2 regions of the Kitasatospora sp. NPDC048239 genome follow, and region 2 is predicted to be linked to the other one. Evidence: predicted binding sites of a transcription regulator. Region 2 holds the regulator's gene; the other holds the start of a gene.
The links. Region 2 encodes HspR, which represses chaperone genes until heat shock. Its sites were predicted from a motif close to TTGAGNNNNNNNNNCTCAA; they were not measured.
Positions count from the first base shown of each region.

Region 1: a site for HspR is predicted at 3,103-3,121, ahead of lon (endopeptidase La). Genes of this name have one in related genera too.

Region 1 covers NZ_JBICZP010000002.1:520,450-530,281, forward strand. Annotated here, with positions in the region: gene ACGFZP_RS06445 (sensor histidine kinase) at 1-792, opposite strand, end outside; gene ACGFZP_RS06450 (response regulator transcription factor) at 875-1,612, opposite strand; gene ACGFZP_RS06455 (rhomboid-like protein) at 2,165-2,983, shown strand; gene lon (endopeptidase La) at 3,144-5,549, shown strand; gene ACGFZP_RS06465 (GtrA family protein) at 5,749-6,270, shown strand; gene ACGFZP_RS06470 (ROK family protein) at 6,388-7,602, shown strand; gene ACGFZP_RS06475 (DUF3533 domain-containing protein) at 7,628-8,659, opposite strand; gene ACGFZP_RS06480 (MarR family winged helix-turn-helix transcriptional regulator) at 8,772-9,248, shown strand; gene ACGFZP_RS06485 (MDR family MFS transporter) at 9,364-9,832, shown strand, end outside.
Region 2 covers NZ_JBICZP010000003.1:447,334-457,165, forward strand. Annotated here, with positions in the region: gene clpB (ATP-dependent chaperone ClpB) at 1-20, opposite strand, end outside; gene ACGFZP_RS09795 (LysR family transcriptional regulator) at 93-1,043, opposite strand; gene ACGFZP_RS09800 (TDT family transporter) at 1,115-2,218, shown strand; gene ACGFZP_RS09805 (LuxR family transcriptional regulator) at 2,846-3,835, shown strand; gene ACGFZP_RS09810 (LuxR C-terminal-related transcriptional regulator) at 3,828-4,769, shown strand; gene ACGFZP_RS09815 (hypothetical protein) at 4,816-5,442, opposite strand; gene ACGFZP_RS09820 (hypothetical protein) at 5,781-5,948, shown strand; gene ACGFZP_RS09825 (hypothetical protein) at 6,185-7,186, opposite strand; gene ACGFZP_RS09830 (heat shock protein transcriptional repressor HspR) at 7,399-7,905, opposite strand; gene dnaJ (molecular chaperone DnaJ) at 7,913-9,064, opposite strand; gene grpE (nucleotide exchange factor GrpE) at 9,188-9,808, opposite strand; gene dnaK (molecular chaperone DnaK) at 9,805-9,832, opposite strand, start outside.

The DNA of each region.
Region 1 (9,832 bases), on a different contig from region 2:
CCGCTCCGGGTCCGCCACGCCGGTCAGGCCGGTCGGGCTGACCTCCAGTGCCAGCCGGACGTCGCCGCGCCGGGAGAACGCCCCGCCGGCCGTCGCGCCGTCCACGGTGACCCCGCGCAGCACGCCGTCCAGGAACTCGCGCACCTCGAAGGGGCGCGCGTCCAGGGCGACCACGCCGTCGTGGATCTTGGACAGGTCGAGCAGGTGGGTGACCAGGCGGCCGAGCCGCTCGGTCTGCTCCAGGGCGGCACCCAGGGTCGCCGGGTTCGGCTGGACCACGCCGTCGACGACGTTCTCCAGCACGGCGCGCAGCGCGGCGATGGGCGTGCGCAGCTCGTGCGAGACGTTGGCGACCAGCTCGCGGCGGTGGCGGTCGGCGGCTTCGAGGTCGGACGCCATCTGGTTGAAGGTGGCCGCCAGTTCGCCGATCTCGTCGCGCGAGCTCACCTCGACCCGGCGGCTGTAGTCGCCGGAGGCCATCGCGCGGGCGGCGGCGGTCATGTCGCGCAGCGGGGCGGTCAGCCCGTGCGCGAGGAACTGCATGAAGAGCAGTGAGGCGATCATGGAGAAGACCATGATGATCCGGATCTGGGTCTCCGAGCGGATCGCGACGACCACCATGCCCGTGGCCAGGAAGACCGAGACGATCACCAGAAGGGCGAGTTTGCCCTTGATGGACCGGACCGGGTCGAGCGGCCGGATGTCGGCCCAGACCCGGCGGGCGGCGCGGGTGGCCAGCGTGGGCGGCCGCGCTCCGGCGGCGTCCCCGTTGCGTTGCTGTGGAAAGGTCATGGGTCCCCTGTGGGTCCCCCGCGGTGGTCCGAGCGGCGGTTCGGGACACGGGCCCCCCGGAGGCCCGGTGCCCGAGGCGCCGCTAGGAGAGCGGGGCCTCCAGTGCGTAGCCGACGCCGTGCACGGTGCGGATCCAGCTGGCGCCGATCTTCCGGCGCAGCGCCTTGACGTGGCTGTCGACGGTGCGGGTGCCGGACGCGTCCGTCCAGTCCCAGACCTCGGCCAGCAGCTGCTCGCGGGTGAGTACCGCGCGCGGCTGGGCGGCCAGGCAGGCGAGCAGGTCGAACTCGGTCGGCGTCAGGTGGACGTCGCCCGAGGCCAGCCGGACCCGGCGCTGCACGTGGTCGATCTCCAGTTCGCCGAAGCGCAGGCTGCCGAGTGCGGGCGTCCTGGCCGCCTGCTGGGCGCGCTCGACGCGGCGCAGCAGGACGTTGACCCGGGCCGCCAGCTCGCGCATGGAGAAGGGTTTGGTCATGTAGTCGTCGGCTCCGACGCCGAGGCCGACCAGCAGGTCCGTCTCGTCGTCGCGCGCGGTCAGCATCAGTACCGGCACCGGGCGCTGGGCCTGGATCCGGCGGCACACCTCAAGGCCGTCGAAGCCGGGCAGCATGATGTCGAGGACCACCAGGTCCGGCTGCCAGGTGTGGAAGCCGTCGACGGCGCCAGGGCCGTCGTGGGCCACGGCGACCTTGAAGCCCTCCGCGCCCAGTCGGGCCGCGATCGACTCGGCGATCGTCGGCTCGTCCTCCACCACCAGCACTCTGCGCTGGCTGCTCACCGTGCCGCCGCTGTTGTTGTTGTCCTGCTGAATATCTGTCACGGTCACGCCACCGCCCCCAGGGCTGCGGGCCGGCCACCTGTGGGGATGGCGGGGCTCCGCTCGTAGTCTTGTTCCGTCGTGGACTGTGCCGGGTCCGCCGTCCCGCTCCGTCGTGTGTGCGGATCAGGGGGACGGGTGTGGACCGCCCACCCCTCCCGCACACTTCGCAGCGTACGGACAACGGGTGCTTCCCGGCAGGTGGACCGGACATTTCCGGCCCGTGGGCCGGCTGTCCGGCCGCCCTCGGACCCACTCGCAAGTGGGCACGGGGCGATACCTTACCCGGCGATTTTTCACTCCGTAACGGTACGTATGCAGTTGATTTGGTGCCGAGCCGCCGGTCAGGGCCACTACTCGTGCGTAAACGGAGTGCAGGTCCGTACCAATGCCGAGCCCGTGTCGGACACCGTTTTCACGGGGTATTCCCAGCTGGCTCCCAGGACCGGGACGTACCGTGGTCACGACAAGTCGCGGGGGTGGGATTTTCGGCGCGCGCCGGTACGTTGGGCATCGGACGGGTCCGGTGGCTGCGGGGTCTGGAGCGGAGACGGCATGGCGGAGCTGCGCAAGGATGCGGTGCGGGCCGGATCGCGCCCCGGGCCGCAGGTCGGGCCCTCCGCGGGGCCGCCGTACGGCATGCTGCGCCTCGGTCTGCGGGCCGGCGTCGCCGACTGGATCCTGGCCCGGGTGCCGACGCCCCGGCGCAACCCCTTCGCGCTCGGCTACCTCGCGGTGGTCGGAGCCACCACCACCTTCGCCAAGCTCGCGGACCCGGACCTGGTGCTGCGCCTCCAGGAGGCGTCCAGCTCGGACGGGCACAACCTGTTGCACCACCCCGTGCGTGCGCTGCTGTTCAGCGGCTTCTGGGTCGCCGGTCCGGTCTGGATGCCCTACCTGTGGGCCTTCGCCTTCACCATCGCCCCGCTGGAGCGCCGCGTCGGGGCGGCCCGGGCGGCCGCGGTGTTCGCGATCGGGCACGTCACGGCCACCGTGCTGTCCCAGGCGGTGGTGCTGGCCGCGGTCGCGACCGGGCGGATGGAGTCCGCGGCACTGGACTACCTGGACATCGGCGTCAGCTACGGCGTGCTGGCGAGCCTGGGTGCGCTGGCCGGGCTGCTCCCGCCCGGCGGCAGGCTGCTGGCGCTCGGCGGGGCCGGGGCGCTGATCGCCGACCAGATCCTCACCGACCGGGACCTCGTGACCGGGGTCGGCCACCCGGTGGCGCTGCTGGCCGGGGTGGCGCTCTGGCGCTGGCTGCGCCGCGGCCCCGGCCGGCGGCTGCCGCTGCGGCGCTCCCGGGTGGCGTCCGGCGCCCAGTCGGCGGCCTCGCGGGCCCCGGGCTCCGGCGCGGCGGTCCTCGACCGCGCGTAGCCCCTCTCCTTCGGGCCGCGCCGGGTGGTCGACGCCGGGTGTTTTGACAGGCCCCCGCGACCCCTTCCCTGTTCGCTCACGGCGAACGAATCCCCGGGAACATCCGGCGCCCGCCAAACCTTAGTCAGGTCAGCTCAACTTCGCTGACTGGGGAGAGATCATGGCATCGACGTCCACACCGCTCACCCTGCCCGTGCTGCCGCTCGACGACGAGGTCGTGCTCCCGGGCATGGTCGTCCCGTTGGACCTCAAGGACACCGAGGTGCGCGCCGCCGTCGAGGCCGCCCGCGCGGCGGTGGGTGCCGGGCGGCCCGAGGTACTGCTCGTCCCGCGGGTGGACGGCTCGTACGCGGCCGTCGGCACGCTCGCCACCGTCGAGCAGGTCGGCCGGCTGGCCGACGGCCCCAACGGTGTCGGCCAGCCGGCCGCGCTGGTCCGCGCCGTGCGCCGGGTCCGGATCGGCGCCGGCACCACCGGGCCCGGCGCCGCGCTCTGGGTGGAGACCACGCCGTTCCGCGAGTCCGCCGTCGCCACCCCGCTGACCGGCCGCTCCGCCGAGCTGGTCAGGGAGTACAAGGCGCTCTCCACCCAGTGGCTGCGCAAGCGCGGCGCCTGGCAGATCGTCGACCGGGTGGCCCAGATCGAGGGCGTCGGCGAGCTGGCCGACAACATCGGCTACGCGTCCTTCGCCACCGCCGAGCAGAAGCTCAAGGTGCTGCTGGAGGCGGACCAGACGGCCCGCCTGGAGTACGCGCTGACGCTGCTGCGCGACCACCTCGCCGAGGAGGAGGTCAACGACACCATCCGCAAGGACGTCGAGGAGGGCGTCGCCAAGCAGCAGAAGGAGTTCCTGCTCCGCCGCCAGCTGGAGGCCGTCCGCAAGGAGCTGGCCGAGCTGAACGGCGACCCGGCCGACGAGGAGGGCGACTACCGCGCCCGGGTCGAGGCCGCGGACCTGCCCGAGAAGGTCCGCGAGGCCGCCCTCAAGGAGGTCGACAAGCTGGAGCGCGCCTCCGACCAGTCGCCCGAGGGCTCCTGGATCCGCACCTGGCTGGACACCGTCCTGGAGCTCCCCTGGAGCGAGCGCACCGAGGACGCCTACGACATCGCCGGCGCCCGCGCGGTGCTGGACGCGGACCACGCCGGTCTCGCCGACGTCAAGGACCGGATCGTCGAGTACCTGGCGGTGCGCAAGCGCCGGGCCGACCAGGGGCTCGGCCTGGTCGGCGGCCGGCGCGGCGGCGCGGTGCTGGCGCTGGTCGGCCCGCCCGGCGTCGGCAAGACCTCGCTCGGCGAGTCGGTGGCCCGCGCCATGGGGCGCAAGTTCGTCCGGGTCGCGCTCGGCGGCGTCCGGGACGAGGCGGAGATCCGCGGCCACCGGCGCACCTACGTCGGCGCGCTGCCCGGCCGCCTGGTGCGGGCCGTCAAGGAGGCCGGCTCGATGAACCCGGTCGTCCTGCTGGACGAGATCGACAAGGTCGGCTCCGACTACCGGGGCGACCCGGCGGCCGCACTGCTGGAGGTGCTGGACCCGGCACAGAACCACACCTTCCGCGACCACTACCTGGAGGTCGAGCTGGACCTCTCCGACGTGGTCTTCCTCGCCACCGCCAATGTGCTGGAGGCCATCCCCGAGCCGCTGCTCGACCGGATGGAGCTGGTCCGGCTCGACGGCTACACCGAGGACGAGAAGGTCGTCATCGCCCGGGACCACCTGCTCCCGCGCCAGCTGGAGAAGGCGGGCCTGCGCAGCGAGGAGGTCGCGGTCGACGAGGCGGCGCTGCGCCGGCTGGCCGGCGAGTACACCCGCGAGGCGGGCGTCCGCAACCTCGAACGCTCGATCGCCCGGGTGCTGCGCAAGGTCGCCGCGCAGAGCGAGCTGGGCGAGCGGAAGCTGCCCGCCGCGATCGGCGCCGACGAGCTGCGGGCCCTGATCGGCCGGCCGCACCACGTCCCCGAGGCCGCCCAGGAGCCGGCCGAGCGGCGCACCGCCGTCCCCGGGGTGGCCACCGGCCTCGCGGTCACCGGCGCCGGCGGCGACGTCCTCTACATCGAGGCCTCGCTCGCCGACGCCGAGACCGGCGGCACCGGGCTCACCCTGACCGGACAGCTGGGGGACGTCATGAAGGAGTCCGCGCACATCGCGCTCTCCTTCCTGCGCTCGCGCGGCGCCGAGCTGGAGCTGCCGGTCACCTCGCTGCGGGACCGCGGCGTCCACCTGCACGTCCCCGCCGGGGCGGTGCCCAAGGACGGGCCGAGCGCCGGCATCACCATGACGACCGCGCTGGCCTCGCTGCTCTCCGGGCGCCGGGTGCGCACCGACGTGGCGATGACGGGCGAGGTCTCGCTGACCGGGCGGGTGCTGCCGATCGGCGGGGTGAAGCAGAAGCTGCTCGCCGCCGACCGGGCCGGGGTCAGCACGGTGATCATCCCCAAGCGCAACGAGGCCGACCTGGACGACGTCCCGGCCGAGGTGCTGGAGCGGCTCACCGTCCACCCGGTCGCGGACGTCCGGGAGGTGCTGAAGCTGGCCCTGGAGCCGGCCGAGGTGCTGGTGGCCGTCTGACCGCGGCCCACCGCTCACCGGGCGGCCCGGCGGGGGAGGCACCCCGCCGGGCCGCCGGCCGCCGTCCGGGGCCGGACCGCCTCGGTGTCCGACCCCTCTTACTGTGCGTACTGCGGTGTGCAGGCCGACCCGGGCGGGACGGGGCCGGGCGCTCCGCGCCGGACGGGAGGGTCGGGGGGCCTCGTGCGAGACTGCGAGGATGCCGTCCCCCACTCAGCGAGCCCTGGCCAGAGTGCCGGCCGGGCTGCGCCCGTTCCTGGTCAGGCACCGCAGGCTGGTGAAGTTCCTGCTGGTCGGGGGTACCTGCTTCGCGCTGACCACGGTGATCAACTTCTCGCTGAAGTTCACCGTGCTGCAGCACAAGCCGGTGGTGGCGCTCACCATCGCGACGGTGGTCGCCACCGCCGTCTCCTATGTGCTGAACCGCCAGTGGTCCTTCCGGGCGAACGGGCGCCAGCGGGAGGTGCTGCTGTTCCTGCTGGTCAGCGTGGTGGCGATCGGGGTCAACGACATCCCGCTGATCCTCTCGCGCTACGTCCTGGACCTGCGCGAGCCCCAGGTGGGCGCGTTCACCCAGGAGGTCGCCGACTTCCTCAGCGGGATGGTCGTCGGCACCTTCATCGCGATGCTGTTCCGCTACTGGGCGATGCAGCGCTGGGTCTTCACCCGGTGCCCCGACCCGGCCGCCACCCGGATGGAGCAGCCGGCCCAGGCCCGCTAGGTCCCGTGCCCGAAGGCGGGCCCCAGGGCCGGCCGCGCAGCCGGGAGCGGTCGGCGGAACGCGGTTAGGCTGCAAGCATCCGGGCCCATCGGGACGTGCGGGAGCGGGGTGAAGGCGATGCGCGAGACGGAACGGCCCCCGGCCGGGCCCGCCAGCCAGCAGGGCATGCGCCGGTCCAACCTGGCCCTGGTCCTCGGGGTGATCGCGCGCTCCCCGCGCTCCCGGGCCGAGGTGGCCGCGGAGACCGGGCTCACCAGGGCGGCCGTCTCCTCGCTCGCCGAGCAGCTGATCGGCGCCGGCCTGGTGGTCGAGGAGGGCCCGGCCGCGCCCAGCGGCAAGGTCGGCCGGCCCGGCACCGCGCTGGGCCTCGACCCGCAGGGGCCGGGCGGCCTCGGCGCCGAGATCGGGGTCGAGCACCTGGGCGCCTGCGTGGTCGACCTGCGCGGCGAGGTCCGGGCCTGGCGCCGGCAGGAGATCCGAAACCGGGACCGCCGGCCGGCCGCCGTGATGGCCGACCTGGCCGAGCTGCTGCGGCGGGCCGCCGTCGACGCCGGCCTGCGCCCGGCCGGGCTGACGCTGGCCGTGCCCGGGCTGGTCGGGACGGGTGGCGGGGTGCTCCAGCGGGCCGCCAACCTGGGCTGGCTGGACGTGTCGATCGCCGCCGAGCTGCGGCTCGCACTGCGGGCGGCCGGCGCGGAGCAGCTGGCCGAGCTGCCGATGGACGCCGACAACGAGGCCAATCTGGGCGGGCTCGCCGAGCTCTGGCTGGGCGGCGCACCGGACGACTTCCTGCACGTCTCCGCCGAGGCCGGGGTCGGCTCGGCGATCGTGGTCGACGGCCGGCTGCTGCGCGGGGCGCGCGGCTACGCGGGCGAACTGGGGCACGTGCCGATCCGCCCGGACGGGCCGCTCTGCGCCTGCGGGGCGTACGGCTGCCTGGAGCAGTACGCGGGGGAGACGGCGGTGATGCGGGCGGCCGGCCTTGAGGGCGTCCGGGGCGACTGGGTGGCGCTGCTCGCCGAGCGGGCCGAGGCCGGGGACGAGGAGGTGCGGGCGGCGCTGGCCGGGGCCGGCTCCGCGCTGGGCACCGCCTCGGCCGGGGCGGTCAACCTGCTCGACCCGGCCGAGGTGGTACTGGGCGGCGGCTACGCCCAGCTGGCGCCCTGGCTGCTGCCCGCGATGCGGGCCGAGCTGGCGGCCCGGGTGACCGTCCGCCCCTGGTCGGAGGACCGGCTGACGGTCTCCCGGCTGGGCCGCCGCGGACCGCTGCTGGGTGCGGCGGTCGGGGTGGTGCGGGCGATCGTCGCCGACCCGGGCCGCCTGGAGGCCTGAGGCCCGAAGAGGCCTGCGGCCCCGGCTACGGGTGGACCAGCTCCCGGCCGTAGCGCGGCTTGCGGAGCACGGCGACGAAGGTCACCGCGACCCCGAGCGCCGCCCAGACGGCGAGCACCAGCAGCGGCATGGTGAGGTTGGCCGCGTTGAAGTAGGCGATCGAGCGGGCCGCGTCGGTGCCCGCGCCGTTGGGGATCCAGGCGCCGATGGCCCGCCAGAACGGCGGCATCATCGGCGGCGGGAAGACCCCGCCCGCGCTGGGGTTGCCGAGCACCACGAAGAGCAGCACCGCGATCCCGATGCCGACGATGTCGAACAGGCACTCCAGCGCCATGGTGACGGCGCCGACCGCGAAGACCACCAGGGCGCCCAGAGCGGCCAGCCCCCAGATCGAGCCGGGCAGGGCGTTCAGCACCGACCCGACGATGACCGCGCCGCCGATGCCCGCCGCGACCGAGTACAGCGCCAGGCTGCCGAGCCGGATCAGCGCCCGGTTGGGGTTGGCGGGCAGCGCACCGGCGCTGATGCCGAGGATCGAGGCGACCAGGTAGCCCCCGACGCACCAGCCGATCACCAGGTAGAAGGAGGAGAGCCCGTTGGTGTCGCCCTTGGCCAGCGGCACCACGTCCTGGACCTTGACCGTCCGGCCCTGGGACTTGTCCAGGGCGGTGACGATGGTCTCGGCGGCCCGGGCGGCGGCCGGTCCGCGGGCGTTGGCGACCAGCAGGGTGTCCTCGGTGCCGGCCGGGTCCACCACCAGCGCGGCGTAGATCTTCTCGTCCTTGATCCGCTCGGTGGCGGTCGCGGCGTCGGGCGCGGTGACGGCCCGCACGGCGTCGTCGGGCACCGCCTCCAGTGCCTCGACCAGCTTGGGGGAGACCTGGGGCGGCGCGACCACCGCGATCGACAGCTCGTGCGGGCTGGGGTCGTGCAGGGCGCCGACGTACGAGGTGATGAACCCGAGCTGGAGCAGCAGCACGGCGATCACCAGCAGTGCCGTGCGGGGGGTGACCGCATCCTTCAGTTCGGCGACGAGTCCCTGCCGTGGGGCGGTCATCGACATCTCCTAACGTATGAGTGAAAAACGGATACTTCATATCATCAAGTAGTTGGTCGATCGGGGATCCCGCGCCGCGTTCCGGCCGGGACCGCTGCGGGATACTGGCGCGGTGAGTGCGGCAAGTGCGGCCGGTGCGCCCGGCGACGAGGAACCCCTGATGGCGGTTGAGCGCGAGGTCGCGCTGCTGTTCCGGCGCGGCCGGGCCCGGGTGGCGGAGATGTCCCGGCGGGTGCACCCCCGGCTGGAGGGCATGGCGTACAGCCTGCTCGCGTACATCGAGCAGGCCGGACCGGTGCGGGTGACGGACGTCGGCGTGCACTTCGCGGTGGGCAAGGCCACCGTGAGCCGGCAGATCAGGGCGCTGGAGGAGCTGGGCCTGGTGGCCCGCGAGGCCGACCCGCAGGACCGGCGGGCCGCGCTGGTCTCGCTGACCGCGGACGGCCGGCGGCGGTTCCTGGAGGCGCGGGGCGCCCGGATGGCGCGGGTGCGCGAGGTGATGGGCGGCTGGCCCGAGGAGGACGTGGTGCGATTCGCCGAGCTGCTGCACCGCTTCAACGACGTGGTCGGGGAGGGCGTCGGGGCCTGACGGCGCCGGGACTTTGCCGGGGCTTGAAGAAAGTTGCCTTAGTCAACCATCAGGCTTATGGTTGCCTGAGGCAACGGTTTTTCGCGCCCTGCCTCCCGTACCCCGAAGGACCCAGATGACCCTCGCCGCACCCGCCGCGACCGGAGCCGCCCTCGCCGACGACCGACCCATGACGCACCGGCAGGTGATGGAGGCGCTGTCCGGCCTGCTGCTCGGCCTCTTCGTGGCCGTGCTCTCGTCGACCGTGGTCTCCAACGCGCTGCCGCACATCCTCACCGACCTGCACGGCGGGCAGTCCGCCTACACCTGGGTGATCACCGCGACGCTGCTCACCCTCACCGCCTCCACCCCGATCTGGGGCAAGCTCTCCGACCTCGCCAGCAAGAAGCTGCTGCTGCAGATCGCGCTGGTCATCTACATCGGCTCCTCGGCGCTGGCCGGCCTCTCCCAGAACACCGGCGAGCTGATCGCCTGCCGCGCGCTCCAGGGCATCGGCGCCGGCGGTGTCACCGCGCTGGCGCAGATCTGCCTGGCCGCGATGGTCCCGCCGCGCGAGCGCGGGCGCTACAGCGGCTACTTCGGCG
Region 2 (9,832 bases):
GTGAACTTGCTGGCGTCCACTGCTGGGGTGTCCTCCCTCGTCGGTTGAAAGTCCTGCTGACTACAGCATGCACTAAGTTGAGTCTATTCCGCTCAACTTTCGGATGAACGTCCGGGGCCGGTGTGCGGTCCGGTCCGCCGGGTCAGCCCCAGCAGCTCCCGGGCCGGCCCGCTCGGCCGCTGTCCGGCCGGCCAGACCGCGCGCAGCGGGCGCCGCAGGTCCAGCCCCGGCGCCAGCGGCACCTCCACCAGCCGCCGGGTGGCCAGCTCCTCCACCACCGCCAGCTCGCTCAGGCAGACCGGCCCGGCCCCGGTCATCGCCGCCGCCTTCAGCGCGGTGGACGAGGCCAGCTCCAGCAGGGGCTTCGCCGCGCCCCCGTACTGCGCCAGCGCCATCTCCAGCACCTCCCGGGTGCCCGAGCCGGGCTCGCGCAGCACCAGCGCGGTCGCGGCCAGCTCCGGCCCGGTCAGCGGCGAGCGGTCCGGGCGGCGGCGGGCCCACGGGTGCCCGGGGGCCACCACGACCACCAGCCGGTCGGCGGCCACCACCACGCCGGAGAGCCCGGTCGGGGTGGTCGGCCCCTCGACGAAGCCGAGATCCGCCTCGCCGGCCAGCACCCGCCCGGCCACGTCCGCCGAGTTCGCCGTCCGCAGCGTCACCGCCGTGCCCGGGCTGGCCGAGTGCAGGGCCAGCAGCCAGCCCGGCATCAGGTACTCGGCGACCGTCAGGCTCGCCACCACGACCAGCCGGGCGTCCCGCCGCTCGCGCAGCGCGTCGATCCCGGCGTCCAGCGCCTGCGCCGCCTCCACCACGTGCCGGGCCCACTCGACCACCAGCCGGCCCGCCTCGGTGGGCCGCGAGCCGCGCGGGGAGCGGTCCAGCAGGGGGACGCCGATCTGCCGCTCCATGCCCTTGATCCGGGCGCTGGCGGTCGGCTGGCTCACCCCGAGCTCGGCCGCCGCCCGCCCGACGCTGCCCAGCCTGGCCACGGCGAGCAGGAGTTCCAGGGCTCCCAGTTCAGGGACGTGCGGAGAGAGGGGCATAGCCTCAGGCTATGCCCTCATAGAGCGTGCGGCGCTACCGGAGCGGGTGCTTCCGAGGAAGGGTGGATGCCATGTCCACCACCCTCACCAGCGCCTTTCCGTTCGCCCGGCCCTTCCGGCTCGACCTCGCCCAGCTCGGCCCCAACTGGTACGCCGCCGTCATGGGCACGGCGATCCTCGGCAACGCCGCCGCCGTCCTCCCGGTCGAGCTGCCCGGACTGATCGGCTTCGGCGAGCTGATGTGGGCGCTCGGGCTGGCCGCCCTGCTGGTGCTCGGAACCGCCCGGCTGGTCCACCTCACCCGGCACCGCGAAGCCGCCCGGGCCCAGCTGCTGGACAACGCGGCCACCGCGGTCTTCTACGGCTGCCCGCCGATGGCCCTGCTCTCGGTCGGGCTCGGGACGCTGCTGCTCGGCTCCCGGGTGATCGGCACCGGCCCGGCCGTCGTCCTCGACGCGGTGCTGTGGGGTGTCGGCGCCCTGTACGCACTGGCCGTCGCGGCCGGCATCCCGTACCTGATGATCACCCGGCACCCGGTCTCCCCGCTGGAGGCCAACCCCACCTGGCTGCTGCCCGTGGTCGCCCCGCTGGTGGCCTCCTCCACCGGCCCCGCGCTCATCCCGCACCTGCCGGCCGGCGCCGCCCAGGAGGCCCTGCTGTACGGCTGTTACGCGCTGTTCGGGATCGGCCTGCTGGCCACCCTCGCGCTGCTGCCGCTGGTGCTCACCGGGCTCGTCCACAGCAAGCTGCCCAGCCTGGTGCTCACCCCGTCGCTGTTCCTGGTGCTCGGCCCGCTCGGCCAGTCCACCACCGCCGTCCACCAGCTCGCCGACGCCGCCCGCCCGGTCACCCCGCGGCTGGCCCCCGCCGCACTCGCCATCGCCGAGCTGTACGGGGTCGCGGTGCTCGGAGTCGCGATGCTCTGGCTGGTGATCGCGACCGCCGTCAACCTGCGGGCCCGCCGCGCCGGGATGCCCTTCGCGATGACCTGGTGGGCGTTCACCTTCCCGGTGGGCACCTGCGTCACCGGCTCCGCCGCCCTCGCCCGGCACACCGGCTTCGCCGGGTTCACCGGCCTCGCGGCCGGGCTGTTCGTGCTGCTGGCCGCCACCTGGGCCGTCGCCGCCTGGGGCACCGCCGCCGGCCTCGCGGGCGGGCGACTGCTCGCGCGCTAGGGCCTCTCTTGTGGATCGGCGCGCCCGGCATGATCCATGAGGGAGGCGCTGGTCCCGTCGGCCCGTCCGAGCCGGCCGGAAGGCTACCCGCCAGTACGGCCCGGAGCCTAGGACTCCGCGACCCACCCAGCTGACCAGTGCTTTTACCCGTCGGCGCCGCTTCGCGCGAGAGCCGGGGCCGGGCGGCCGCTGCAGGTTCCTGCAATTGCGAGAACATGCAGCAGGGCGGCACTTGTTCACCGGCCGTCACGCTGTGAGGGTGGAGTCACGCCAGGGTCGACCGGGCAACCGCAGCCCGATGGTGGCGACTTGCTCTTCAAAACTGGATGCGAATGGTACGTCCGTACCTGCATATCGGGGGGAAGAGCGCCGGCCGGGACGCCATGTGTGGTGATGGCCCCCGGGACCGGAGTCGGCGAGGCGTTGCTGCTCCGCCTCGCCGGAATCGCCCTGACCTCGGCGTGTACCGGCGGCCCCCGGCAGCCCGGCGTGCGACGGCACCCGGGCCCCGGGGGTCCGCCGACTCCCGATACCGTGATCACGCCCCGTACCCGCCGCCGCGATCACGAGCGGACGGCGTGCGGGGGCCCAGGCAGATCCGAGAACCATCCGGCAGGGAGTGTTCGTGTGACGGCGGATCCGGCGGCCGATCCGGGCACAGGCCCGGCCGGCGGTGAGCCCGACGAGGCGGCCCGGCAGCTCTACCTGGCCATCCTCGCCGACGGCGGCCGCCTCCCCTTCGCCGACGCCGTCGAGGCCGAGCAGGGCGCGCTGCGCCAACTGGTCGGCATCGGCCTGCTGATGCCCAACCCGATGGACTCCTGCTACACCGCCGTCAGCCCGCGCTCGGTCAGCGACCGCCTCGGCGCCGAACTGCGCAGCGAGGCCACCCGGTTGCTGGTCCGGGCCGAGAACCTCCCGGGCGCCCTGGACTCCCTCACCCGGGCCTACGACGGGATGCGCCGCCCGTCCGAGAGCTCCGGCGGCGCCGTCCACATCGAGGGCCACGTCCACATCCGCCAGCGGATCTCCCAACTGGTCTCCGACTGCCGCGAGGAGGTGCTCACCGCCCAGCCCGGCCACCGCCCGCCCGACGCCCTGCAGATCGCCGTCCTCCAGGACGTCCAGCTGCTGCAGCGCGGCTGCTCGCTGCGCACCATCTACCAGCCGATCGCGGTCTCCGAGCCGGCCGCCCTCGCCTACGCGGACGAGGTCACCCGGCACGGCTCGCTCATCCGGGTCCTGGACGAGCCGTTCCAGCGGATCATGGTCTTCGACCGCACGGTCGCGGTGATCTCCGCCAACGAGGACCACAGCACCGCCGCCTTCATCTCCGACCCCGCCGCGATCGCCTTCCTGGTCGGCGCCTTCGAACGCGACTGGGCCCGCGCCGACACCACCGACTGGGCCGCCGCCCTCGCCCACGGCCCCGCGCACAACGCCCCCGACCGGGTCGGCCGGCTGCTGGCCAGGGGCCTCACCCAGCGGGCCGTCGCCAACCGCCTCGGTCTGAGCGAGCGGACCGTGGCCGGCCACATCTCCCGGCTGCGCGACCGGCACGGCGCCCAGACGCTGTTCCAACTCGGCTGGCTGATGCGGGGAGGCCGAGGTGAGTGACGAGCCCGGCGCTGCCGAACGGGCCCTCTACCTCGCCGCCGTGGCGGCCGGCGGACACCTGCACGCGGCCGACCTCACCGACCTCACCCCCGAGGCCGGCGCCGCACTGGACGGCCTGCTGGACCTCGGCCTGCTGGCCCCGACCGCGACCGGCTACAGCGCGGTCAGCCCGCGCTCGGCCGGCGACCGCCTCGGTGCCGAACTGCGCAGCGAGGCCACCCGGTTGCTGGTCGGCGCCGAGCGGCTGCCGGAGGTCCTGGAACCGCTCGCGCAGGCCTACGACGCCGTGACCCGCCCGACCTCGCCCTCGGGCGAGGCCACCCACGTCGAGGGCGGCGTCACCATCCGCCAGCGCGTCGCCGAGCTGCTCTCCGACTGCAAGGAGGAGCTGCTGGCCGCCCAGCCGGGCCAACGCCCGGCGGCCGGCCTGCGGATGGCGATGCCGCAGGACATCGCGCTGCTGAGACGCGGCAGCGCCATGCGCACCCTCTACCAGCCGGTCGCCGCCGCCGACCGGGCGGTCGTGCAGTACGCCGCCGTGATGACCGGGCACGGCGCCCGGGTCCGGGTCCTGGACGAGCCCTACCGGCGGATGCTGGTCTTCGACCGGACGGTGGCCGTGGTCGCCGCCGCGGACGACGACACCAAGGCGGTCTTCGTCCACGATCCGGCCGCGGTCGCCTTCCTGGTCGGCGTCTTCGAACGCGACTGGGCCCGCGCCACCGTCGTCGACTGGTCCGCCGCCCCGGCGGACCCGGTGACCGTCCGGATTGGCCGCCTGCTGGCGGCCGGCCTCACCCAGCGCGCCGTCGCGACCCGGCTGGGCCTCAGCGAGCGGACGATCGCCGCCCACATCTCCCGGCTGCGCTCCCGGCACGGCGTGCAGACGCTGTTCCAGCTCGGCTGGCGGATGCGGGGCGAGCACCGTGGATGAGCCGCGCGAGCGGCCGGGGCGGGGGAGCCCGGTGCGTGAGCCGCGGTCAGCCGGTGGCGGCACCCGTCGGCCAGTAGCCGGTCGGACCGACGGCCGGGGGCTGCTGCCGGGGGACGCTGAACTGCTCGCCGGGGGCGGTCCAGAAGCCCTCGCGCAGGGAGAGCGCCATGCCGGCCCAGTCGAGGGCGGTCTCCACGGTGTGGTGGAGGGCCTCCTGGGACCAGGTGTCGTCGAAGACCAGCGGCAGGACGGGAGCGACCTGCTCGATGGTGGCGATCAGCGGGTTGTGCGTGATCGCCTCGTCGACCAGCAGCACGACCGGCTTGCGCAGCGCCGAGGCCCAGCCCAGCTCCAGGCTCACCCCGGCGGAGAGCGGGGCGCCGACGTACGCGAAGACCAGGTCGGCGGACTGCATCGCGCGGAAGTCGGAGGGCACCCGCGGCTCGGGGGCCCGGCCGGCCACCGTCCAGGCGTCGCTGTGGTGCGCGCTGTACACGGCGGCACCGCTGCGCAGCAGCGTGGTGCGAAGCGTCGTCAGCCGCGTCCGGCTGGCCAGGGTCACCACGCTGTCCGCCGGCCCGGTCAGCCGCATCAGCGGCGCGGCCAGGAACACTCGTGCACGCCGGCCCTCGGGGGCCTGGCTGTCGTGGTGACGCAGGTAGGGCTCGGTCATTGTCGACTCCGGGGGGAAGGCCGACCGGGTGGAGGATGCGGTGCCGGCAGGCGCTGCGGTTAGTTGCTGCTTCAAAGAATCTGTCACTGAACCAGGGCTGATATTTGACGGTACAGCGGCAAGATTTGCTGCCGGTCCTGGACCATCGGGAGCGAACTGATCGTCTATCAGTGCCGGCGGCCCCGTCCAGCGGTCCGCCCTGTCATCTGGATGCCTGGCAGAGAGATGACGCTCCTGATGCCATGGGGGAGATGACACTGCGGCAAGGTGTGCGGCATCATGTGGACGTTAGTGCTATTGGTCCACGCTCGTGGAGCTGGAGAAGGAGGCGTAAGTCCGTGTCTCGTATGTACCGACTTGCCCGTAAGGCCGTGCTGTCTGCCGTTGTCGGCGTCTCTCTTCTGGTTGTCGGCTCGCTTGCGGCCGGCAGTGCGCAGGCTGAGACCGTGAATGAGGCTGCCGCCAAGCCCCAGGTGCAGCTCATGATGGACGACTTTCACTGGTGATGTGCTGATCGGCCCGGGTGCGTGAGGCGTCCCGACCGGGTGGAGGACCGCATGCCGAGGGCGTGCGGGCCGACGCGAACCGGTCGACGGATTCCTGAGCGGGTGCCGCCTGTGCGGGCGGTGGTCGCCCCGGGCCTGCCCTGAGCCTGTGCGGGCTTAGGGCGCACAGCGACGTTCGGTGCGTCGTCGGCCGGCTTTTCACTGCCTCTTCCCGGTGCCGGGACCACGGGGGCCGCCTACTGGCGTGGTTCGTGGCCCGTCCTGGCCGCCTGGCCGAGTGCGTGGCCGAGCTGGAAGAGCGAGTCCACGTTGTATTCCTCACGCAGTTCCGCAATATGCCGGGCAAGCGTTCGCTCGCTTATTCCGAGGCGCCGTGCGATTACCCGGTGATTGGTACCCGACAACAACAGGTCGATAATCGTCTGGCGGAGCTGCGAGACGACCTGGTGCGGAATGGTCCGATCGCCGTCGAAATCCAGAGCCCTGCTCCAGTTCCGCTCGAAGACCTCTTGGGCCAGGAAATCGATGACCGCGGAGTCGTGGACGAAGGCGGCCAGGTGGTCGCCCATGACCGGTATCACCGCCAGTCGGCGATTGACGATGAGCAGTCGGGCATAGGGCTCGTCCAGGGTCCTGAATTGCCAGCCCTCTTTGGCCAGGGTCGAGACGTAATCCCTGGTGGGTTGGTGGTGCCTGGTGCTGGCGTTGTAGATCGTCCGCATGGACGCCCCCTGGCGGATGATGTCCAGGTCGCGTTTCATGAACGAGGTCAGCAGTTCGGACGGCCGCGGTCCGCCAGGCTGCATGGCGAGACCCTCGGTTATCTCACTGGCCATGGCCTGCTGGACCCGCTGGTTGATCAGCGCGCGGCCCTGGACGTATTCGATCGGCCCGCCGCTCTGGTCGGGGTTGTGGAAGGCCTCCGCCAGCTCGTTCAGGTCCCCGGGAATTGCCACCGCGCGGGACAGCAGGTCGAGCGCCTGCCGCTGCCAGGTGTGGCTCAGGCTGGCGGCGAGCTTGGCCGGGTCGGCGGCGATCAGTGAGCCGGGCTCGTCCAGGTCGGATATCAGGAGTCCGAGTTCCAGCAGCTCGTCGAGCGCGGCGCCCTCGTCCGGTGCACAGCCGCCGCGGCTGAGCCGGCCGTCCTCGTTCAACGCCTTCAGGTAGAGCCTGCGGGCATCGGAGGACAGTATGTGTGACCGACCGTGGTTGTTCACCAGCTGCTCTCGATCACTCATTGCGGGCTCCTTGTCGTCGACCGGACAATTCGTCAACGCGACTGAGGTCCGTTGTCTCGGGGGATCCTAAACGGAGACCTCGATCCGGCGCCCGGCCCGGTGAGAGCGCAGGCCGCCCGACGGTGGCCCGGAAGCAGCACTCTCTCACCAGACGCAAGCCGCCGGCACCCCCCGGACAGAGGGGAACCGGCGGTACGGGCATCGAGGCCGCGTCAGCGCTTCGGCCGCCACACCACGAGGGCGCTGGACTGGGTCGGCGGCTGGTACGGGACGAGGTCGCGGCGGTAGGAGGCGTGGACGGCGGCCTCCCGCTGCTGGAGCGCGGTGGCCGCGCCCTCGAGCGAGTCGGCGAGCTCGGCGATCCGGGACTGGAGGGCGGTGACCTGGTTCTCCAGCTCGATGATCCGCTTGATGCCGGCCAGGTTGATGCCCTCGTCCTGGGAGAGGCGCTGGACCTCGCGCAGCTGCTGGATGTCCCGGGCGGAGTAGCGCCGACCGCGGCCGGCCGTCCGGTCGGGGCAGACCAGACCGAGGCGGTCGTACTGGCGCAGGGTCTGCGGGTGCAGGCCGGAGAGCTCGGCGGCGACCGAGATCACGTAGACCGGGGTGTCCTCGGTGAGGACGTACTGCGGCGGCGGGGCGGCGCGGCGGGCGCGCGGGGCGCTGCCGGGGAGACCCTCGCCGATACCGGGGCCGATGGGGCCGCTGTCGTGGATCATCTGGTCGTCACGCTCCCTTCGCCGCCCGGAACAGGGCGGCTCGCGGGTCGTCGGAGGCGGTGGCCTCGCGGTACTGCTCCAGTGCCGTCAGCGCGTCACCGGTGACGGCCTGCGGCACCGCGACCTCCACGGTGACCAGGAGGTCGCCGCGGGTGCCGTCCTTGCGGGTGGCGCCCTTTCCGCGGGCCCGCAGGGTGAGGCCGTTGGCACTGCCGGCGGGCAGCTTGAGCTTCACCGAGGGGCCGTTGAGCGTCGGTACCTCGATGGTGCCGCCGAGAGCCGCTTCGGGGAAGGTGACCGGTACCGTCACGGTCAGGTTGTCGCCCTTGCGCCCGAAGACCGGGTGGGTGTCGACGTGGACGGTGACGTAGAGGTCGCCGGAGACGCCGCCTCGCTCGCCCTGGGCGCCCTTGCCCTTGAGGCGGATCCGCTGGGCGTCCTGGACGCCGGCGGGGATCCGGACCTGCATGGTACGGGCCGAGGTGGCCTTGGCGCTGCCGTGGCAGTCGGGGCACGGGTCGTCGACGATCATGCCCCGGCCGCGGCAGTCCCGGCACGGCTCGGAGAGCGCGAAGGCGCCCTGGCCGCGGCTGACGGTGCCGGCGCCGACGCAGGTCGGACAGACCCGGGGGGTGGTGCCGGTCCTGGCGCCGGTGCCGTTGCAGGTGCGGCAGGGGGCCTGACTGGTCATCCGCAGCGGGACGGTCGCGCCGTCCACCGCCTCCTCGAAGGAGAGCGTCACCTCGGTCTCGACGTCGGCGCCGCGCCGGGGCTGGGCCTGCCGGGTGCCGCCGCGGTTGAACAGGCCGCCGAAGACGTCGCCGATCCCGCCCCCGCCGCCGCCCTGGCTGCCGCTGAAGAGGTCCCCGAAGTCGAAGCTGTGGTTGCCGTTGCCGGGGCCGCCGGAGCGGAAGCCGCCGTTGGCGAAGAGGGTGCGCGCCTCGTCGTACTCCTTGCGGCGCTTTTCGTCCGACAGGACGTCATACGCCTCGGAGATGTCCTTGAACCGGTCCTCGGCCTTGACGTCGCCCTTGTTGGCGTCGGGGTGGAACTCGCGCGCCAGCTTGCGGTAGGTCTTCTTGATCTCGGTGGCGGAGGCGTCCTTGGGCACGCCGAGGACCTTGTAGTAGTCCTTCTCCACGTAGTCCTTGCCGCTCATGGCTGCCGCCACCTCCCGAGACCCATAGTCAGTGCAGTGCCACCTGCGGTGTCAATAGCGAGCGCGCCGCGGAGTCGTACGCCGTACGGGACGACGGTGTACGACTCCGCAGCGCAAGGGTGTTCAGCTGTCCGCGCCACCGTCGGCCTTGTCCGACTCCGCGGACTTCGACGACTCGGCGTCCGGCCCGGAGGTGGTCTGGGTGCCCGGCTGGGGCTCCGCGACCGCCACCATCGCCGGGCGGATGATCCGCTCGCCGATCCGGTAGCCGGGCTGGAGGATCTGGACACAGGTGTCCTCGGTGACGTCCGAGGAGTAGCTGTGCATGAGCGCCTCGTGCATGGTCGGGTCGAAGGGCTCGCCCTCCTTGCCGAACTGCTGCAGGCCCAGCTTGGCCACGACCGTCTCGAGCGACTCGGCGACGGACTTGAAGCCGCCCGTCACCTCGCCGTGCTCGCGGGCCCGGCCGATGTCGTCCAGCACCGGGATCAGGGACTCCAGGATGTTGGAGACCGCGATCTCGCGGACCGTCAGACGGTCGCGCTCGACCCGCTTGCGGTAGTTCTGGTACTCGGCCTGGAGGCGCTGGAGGTCGGCGGTCCGCTCGGCCAGCTCGCGCTTGGCCGTGGCGGCGTCGTCCCCGGCGGAGTCCCCGGCCGCGGCGGCCTCCTCGGCCGCCTTGATCACGGCCTCCTCGGCGGCGGAGTCGTCGCCGGGCTCAGCACCCTGCGGCTTCTCCGTCATGCCGCACCGCCCTTGGGCTTCTCG